Regions from separate parts of the Micromonospora sp. WMMA1363 genome, predicted to be linked through region 2. Evidence: riboswitches for the same ligand, from Rfam matches in the RefSeq annotation. Region 2 holds a riboswitch; each other region holds the start of a gene.
The links. A riboswitch is a leader RNA that binds a small molecule or an ion and turns the genes downstream of it on or off. The one in region 2 is predicted to bind cyclic di-AMP.
Positions count from the first base shown of each region.

Region 1: it holds a riboswitch for cyclic di-AMP, as region 2 does, so the genes downstream of both, QTQ03_RS11690 (coiled-coil domain-containing protein) here and QTQ03_RS01285 (C39 family peptidase) in region 2, are expected to answer to the same signal.
Region 3: it holds a riboswitch for cyclic di-AMP, as region 2 does, so the genes downstream of both, QTQ03_RS22815 (coiled-coil domain-containing protein) here and QTQ03_RS01285 (C39 family peptidase) in region 2, are expected to answer to the same signal.

Region 1 covers NZ_JAUALB010000001.1:2,562,666-2,564,907, reverse strand. The annotation lists gene QTQ03_RS11690 (coiled-coil domain-containing protein) at 1-896, opposite strand, end outside; cyclic di-AMP (ydaO/yuaA leader) riboswitch at 914-1,046, opposite strand; gene QTQ03_RS11685 (cation diffusion facilitator family transporter) at 1,199-2,113, opposite strand; gene QTQ03_RS11680 (HelD family protein) at 2,189-2,242, opposite strand, start outside.
Region 2 covers NZ_JAUALB010000001.1:265,490-267,731, forward strand. The annotation lists gene QTQ03_RS01280 (hypothetical protein) at 1-397, shown strand, start outside; cyclic di-AMP (ydaO/yuaA leader) riboswitch at 664-797, shown strand; gene QTQ03_RS01285 (C39 family peptidase) at 994-1,818, shown strand; gene QTQ03_RS01290 (hypothetical protein) at 2,045-2,170, opposite strand.
Region 3 covers NZ_JAUALB010000001.1:4,900,269-4,902,510, forward strand. The annotation lists gene QTQ03_RS22810 (carbonic anhydrase) at 1-14, shown strand, start outside; partial or broken gene QTQ03_RS22815 (coiled-coil domain-containing protein) at 41-1,056, opposite strand; cyclic di-AMP (ydaO/yuaA leader) riboswitch at 1,061-1,191, opposite strand; gene QTQ03_RS22820 (YibE/F family protein) at 1,358-2,242, opposite strand, start outside.

The DNA.
Region 1 (2,242 bases), 2.3 Mb from region 2:
GCCAGGTTGTTGCCGTAGGTCCGGTCGCCCCCGGTGGCGGCACCGCCGAAGCCGTTCTTCTGGGCCGCGAAGTCGCAGGCCCGGCCCTTCGGGTGCTCGCCCGAGCCGCCGGGGCGGTAGCACGAGACGTACCGGGTGAATCCGGCCGCTTTGGCCTGGTTGAGCGCGTGGAGCGTCCGGGGGGTGATGCAGCCGTTGGCCGGGGTCGGGTCGTTGACGCTGCACGACTCCCGCGGCCAGGAGCCGTCCGAGTTGCGCGGGGCCGGCGCGGCGGTCCGGGACCCGCCCCGGCTGGCGGGAGCCTGGGCGGCCCGGGAGTTGGCCGTGGTGAGCGCCCGCTCCGCCTGCTGCTTGCGCTTGGCCATCACCGCCTGCTGCTTGCGTTGCTCGACGATCTCGACCTCCACCGCGAGCTTGGCCTCGGCGACCTGGTCTCGGTTGTCCCGCAGCTCGCGCAGGGCCTGGTCCTCGTTGGCGGTGACCGCGTCCAAGGCGGCGGCCCGGTCCATGAAGCCCTCCGGTGTGCCGCTGTTGAGCAGCGCCGACGCGGCGCCGAGCCGGCCGGTGCGGTACGCCAGGCCGGCCAGCTCGCCGACCCGGGTGGTCTGTTCGGCGAGCCGGGTCTCGGTGGCTTTGAGCTGTTCGGCGAGTTGTGCCTGCCGCTTCACCGAGGTGTCCAGGGCCCGTTTGGCGTCCAGGTAGCCCTTGCTGGCCGCCTCGAGCTGCGCGCGGAGGGCGGGGGTGCCGCCCTCCGGATCGTCCCCGGGTGCGGCGGCCTGGCGGGCCGGGGGAACGGCCGCCGCGGGGGCGACCGGCGCGACGCCGAGACCGAGGGTGAGGGTGAGGGCCGCGATGATCAGGGCCACCACCCGGGCGGCATGTCGTTCGGGTGCCACTTCCGGCATTGATCCACATGTCCTTCCGTCAGCCGCCGACCGGGTTAGCTGACGGGTTCGGGACGGAAGATCCCTACCGCTGGCGCGGATGCACCCCAGGTACCTGGTTCCCCGGCTCGCCCCGCGGGGGCGATTAGGCGGCGGCCGCCGCCGGCACCGGTGGGTGCCGCCTGGCGGAGGCCGGAACAGAGCCTACCGGTGTGGCTGGGGCGATTGCAGTGGGAGTTACCCAGGGTGTCCGTGTGACGACAGTCGGATCGGATGTCACCAACGAACATCCCGTCAGATCGCGGATGTGTTCGTCACCACTCGACCGACCCGCAGGCTCCGTGGGTCGCACCGGGCTCGGTCTGCAACGTCGCATGCTCGATGTGGAATTCCTCCCGCAGCGTGGCCCGCGCCGCGGCCAGGACCGCGCCGACGTCGGCGCCGGGTGCCATGGTGAGGTGGGCGGAGGCCACCTCCATGCCTGAGGTGAGCGTCCAGACGTGCAGGTCGTGCACCTCGCAGACGCCCGGAACGGTCACCAGGCGGTCGTGCACGGCGGTGACCTGGAGGTGCTCCGGGGCGGCCTGGACGAGGATGCGCAGCGCCGCCCGCCCGAGCCGCCAGGTGCGCGGCAGGATGAACACGCCGATGGCGACCGCGACCAGCGGGTCGGCCCACCACCAGTTGGTGCCCGCGATCAGTAGGGCCGCTCCGATCACGCCGAGGCTGCCGAGCAGGTCGCCCAGCACCTCGAGGTAGGCGCCCTGGAGGTTGATGCTCTCCCGTGCGCCGGGTCGCAGCAGGACGAAGGCTACCAGGTTGGCCAGCAGGCCGAGGACTGCCACCGCGAGCATCGGGCCGGTCAGCACCTCCGGCGGGTCGCCGAAGCGGCGTACGGCCTCCACCACCACGTAGATCGCCACGCCGGAGAGCAGTAGGGCGTTGGCGAGCGCGGCCAGCACCTCCAGCCGGTAGAGGCCGAAGGTGCGCTGCGGATCGCCGTTGCGGCGGCGGGTGGCGGTGAGGGCGGCGAGCGCCATGCCGATGCCGAGCACGTCGGTGAACATGTGTCCGGCGTCGCTGAGCAGCGCCAGCGACCCGGTGTGGAACGCGGCCACCGCCTCCACCGTCATCAGGGTGGCGAGCAGCCCGAAGGCGGCCCAGAGGCGGCTCCGGTGCCGCTCCGCCGCGTTCGCGACCGCCCCGTGGTGGTCATGACTTGGGCCCACGCGGACACCTTCCGTCACCCGTCCCGATCCGCGTCCAATCTATGCTCACATCGCTATGTATGCAAATGATGGCGTTCATTCGGCGGGATCGATCGTGGTCAGCCGCTGGGTGGCGCGGGACAACGCGAC
Region 2 (2,242 bases):
CGCCGAGTACGCGGCACGGGAGCGCTGGCTGCACCAGGCGGTGGTGGCCGCCCACTGGCGAGGAGACCTGTCCGCGCGGCAGCTCGGCGACGTGTTCGGCCACCGGGATGGCTGGAACCCGCGCCTGCACCCGGCGGAGCAGGAGATCGTCTTGACGCGGGCGGTGCGGAACGGCAAGCTGGCCGCTTACCGGGCCGCGACCGCGCGGGAACGGGCGGCCTGGCGGGACGCCGAGGTGGCCGCGGAGGCGGCCCGCGCGCTCCACGCCGAGGCGTACGCCGCCAGGAAGCGACTGTCTCCGGTGCCGTCGGTGCGAGCCCGGGCGGCTTCCGCGCGAGGCCCGGTGCTCGCCGCTCGCTGGCGCCCGGCGCGGGGCGGACTGACACTATTTCAGTGACGCCGGTCACCTTGGTGTCGAACCGGTCAGTGGTCGCATTTCGGCCGACTTTCGCGGGCGGTTCCCGGCGATCGGCCACCGCTCGTCCGCTTGTCGACCTGCCGTGCCGTTACGGCCCCTCGTCCCATTGAACTGCGCCAGTGCATAAGTGCCCGCAAAATTGCTGCATGATCGATGTTTAAGCAGCTCAACGCCGGTTGGCAGGTCGTTGACCGGCCAGTAGTGTCGGCGCGTCCGGTGCGGTACCCGATCGCAAGAGGCGACGCCGCACGGACCCGCTCAATCGTCGAATGACGAGCCGGGGACCCATTGCACCTGGGGTGAATCCGCGATTCCGCGGTAGGGCGTACTTCCCGCCCGAATCCGTCAGCTAACCCGGTCGGCGGTGTCGGAAGGAGTTCGATCCTCGTGCAGCACGACCGCATCTCCCGGTTCCACCGCCGCCTCCACGGCATCGCGGTGCCCGCGCCCGTCCGGCTCACCGCCGGGCGCTGACCCACCGCCTCGCTCGGTCCCGCCGGGCGCCTTCTCTCGTGGCCCCCGCCGCCGGACCCGGTCCGCGCGGTCGGCTCGGTGCGCCACCAGCCTGACACTCCGTGGAGGATCCCGTGAAGCACCACCTCAGGCGACAGCTCCGTCGCATCGTCACCGAGCGGCCCTACCAGGTGGCCGCCGCGTCCGCCGCCGCGCTCGTGCTGGCGACCGGTTCCGGCGCCTTGGCCGCCGGCGCCGACGAATCTCCCGCTGTGGGGCAGACTCCGGCGTCAACGGCGGAGCTGGGCAGCGAAGCCGTCGGGTCGGCCAGCACCGTGGCGGCTGCCCCGTCGAGTGCTGCCCCGTCGAGTGCCGCCCCGTCGAGTGCGCCGGTCGAGACAGCTGCGGACCCGGACCTAGACCAGAAGCCGGAGCCGCCGACGTCCAAGCTCCTGGAGTACGACTACCAGGCGCAGACCAACTTCTACTACTGCGGTCCGGCCGCGGTCCGTAACGCCCTGAGCGCCACCGGCGTCGAGCGGACCCAGGATCAGCTGGCCGGCCCGTTGGGGACCGACCAGTTCGGCACCGACTCGGCCGAGGACACCACCCGGGTGCTCAACGCCATGGTCGAGGGCGACCCGTACCAGACCCGGATGTTCTCGGGCGGTGCGGCCACCCCGGCCCAGATGGACCAGCTCCAGTCCGACATCGTCGCCGCCGTCGCCGACGGCCGCGGCGTCGTGGTGAACGTCGCCGGCAGCGCCACCGACACCGACGGCGGCTGGCACTCGTTCCCCGGCGGTCACTACGTCGCGGTGGTCGGGTACGACGACGAGGGGCGGCTGGCACGGATCGCCGACTCGGCGAACCCGGCGGCCGGGTCGTACTGGATGACCACGATCGCCCTGGCGAACTGGGCCGCGACCCGCGGCTACTCCGCCTGAGACACCGGCGCGCCCGCCACCGTTTGACCCCCGCCGCCGGCTGAGAGCTTCTCGGGAGCAGCACAATTGTGCCCAGCGACTCGGCATGCCCAGCGACAAGGCGACGCTCCGCTCACGACGCGGCCGCTGCCCACCTCGCTGGCCGGAGGCCAGGCCGTGGCGGAGCGCGACGCAGTCCACCCTGGTTGCTTTCGCTTTTCCCGCTGATGCGCCACCCGCACGCCGGTCAGGTCGCGTCGTCTCGCCTCATGTCGGTACGGGTGGTGAGCACACGGGCGATCGCCGTGCCTGCCAACCGGTCGTCGTCCAACTGTTCGGCGACGTAGTTGACCGTACGGCGAATGTGGCCCACTCGTCGGCGAAAGCGTCTGGCGAGTTCTCCCTAACGGCCGTGGGGGCCGAATACAGCGCGTACCGGGCGCCC
Region 3 (2,242 bases), 4.6 Mb from region 2:
ACCCGACCGCCTGACCGACAGACACGCGTGGGTGTCGCGGCTACAACAGCGACACGTGGACGTGGTCGGTGTGGTTCGAGGCCCCGCTGTAGGACTTCCAGCCGGTCGCCGGGAACCAGATCTGCCGGTTCCAGATCACGTAGTAGATGCCGAGCTGAGCGGCGTTACGGACCAGGAACGCGGTCAGGTTGTTGCCGTACATCCGGGTGTCGTTGTTGTGCCAGGAGCGGAACCCGCTGTTCTGGAGCGACCAGTCGCAGGCTCGCCCCTTGGGGTGTTCGTACGGGCCCCCCGACCGGTGGCAGCCGACGAACCGGGTGAAGCCGGCCCGTCTGACCTCCTTGTACATGTGCAGGGTGCGCGGGGTGACGCAGCCGGAAGTGGTCGGGTCGTCCTCGCTGCACGACTCGGGCTTCCAGCCGCCGTCCGCGGTGCGGCCGGGGGCCCCCGGGCAACCGGCGAGGTTGCGCTGACCAGGCCACCGGTGAGCTCCTCGCCGCCGACCAGGCGGAGCGCCTTTGCCGCCTCGGTCCTGCTGCGCTCTCTGTCGTTCTTCAGCTTCTCTCGCTCGCGGACCTCTGCCTCGATCGCCAACGTGGCCCGCTCGGCGCGGCGCTTCGCGGCGTTGACCACGGCGAGCCGGTTGTCGTTGACCAGGTTCAGCTCGTCCAGGGAGGAAGCCCGGGCGATGAACGAGTCGGGGGTGTTCGCGCCGAGCAGCATCGACATCGCGCCGATCCGGCCGGTCCGGTACGACTGTGCGGCGATCTCGTTCACCTGGGGGGCCAGGGCGTTGAGGTCGGCCTGGGCGCGCTGGAGTTCCAGATCGAGGGCGAGCTGGCGCGCCTCGGACTTCTTCAGCTGCGCCTGAGCCTTGACGAACTCCCGGTTGCGGGCCTCGATGAGGTCGCCCAGCAACTCCGGCTCCGAGTCGTGCCCGGAGGGCGTTGGGGGAGTGGTGGGCGCGGCCGACACCGGGGTGGGCCCGGCAAACACGGCCAGCGCGGCGAGCGCGGCCACCACGGGCGTCAACCAGCGGCGTAGGGGTGCCGTCACAGTGTTCCCTTCCGTCGACCGCCGACCGGGTTAGCTGACGGGTTCGGGACGGAAGTGGCCCCTACCGCTGGCGCGGATTCACCCCAGGTACCTGGTTCCCCGGTTCGCCTCGCGGCGATTGGGCGGTGGCACCGCAGGCGCCGATGTGCGCCTCCAGCGGTGACCGGCAGCGAGGTTACCTGACGGCCGTCCTGGGGAGCTACGTCCCGAAGCCGACCAAACACGCGATTCCGTAAGCGTGCTGCGTAACCAGTGACACGTGTGTCAGGCGGATGAGGCCGCGTCGTCACGCTGCGGAGTGTCACCATCTGGTGTGCGTACTCCTGTCTTCGTCGGGCCACCCATCGGGGACGGCAGGGACGGTGGGGCCGACCCGCGGTGCGCTCAGCGCCTCCAGCGCGTCGGTCCGTCCGCACGCCGGCCGGGGGGCCGGCACGAGATCGTCCGCGCCCGCCGGTTCGCCGCCGTGCCGCCCGGCGGTGGTGACCAGGGCGGCCAGGCCGGTGGTCAGCGGGACGGCGGCGATCAGGCCGAGCGTGGCGACGGCGCTCCGGACGATCTCCTGGGCGAGGAACTCGCTGGTCAGTATGTGGGTCACGGCCCGCGAGTCGGCGGTGAGCAGGAGCAGCACCGGCAGCGAGGCGCCCGCGTACGCCAGCACGATGGTGTTCACCGTGGAGGCGATGTGCGCCCGGCCGACCCGGGTGGCGGACCGGTAGAGCTGCCGCCGGGACAGCCCCGGGTTGGCGTGCGCGAGCTCGGTGACGGTGGCCGCCTGCGTCACCGTGACATCGTCGAGCACGCCGAGGGAACCGATGACGATCCCGGCCAGCAGCAGGCCGTGCAGGTCGACCCCGGCCTGGAACATCGACAGCGTGGTTGCCTCCTCGCTGCCGTACCCGGTCAGGTGGGTGGCGGCGGTGGCGAGCGTGCCGAGTACGCCGGTGAGCACCAGGCTGCCCAGCGTGCCGAGGACCGCAACCGACGTCTGCGCGGTGATGCCGTGCGTGAGGTACAGCACCACGAACATGATCAGCGCGGCTCCGACCACCGCCACCATTAGCGGCGGCCGGCCGGCGCTGATCCCCGGCAGTACGAACGTCAGCAGGATGGCGAAGCTCGCGGCGAGGCCGCCGAGCGCGGCGAGCCCGCGCCACCGGCCGAACGCGACGATCGCGGCGGCGAA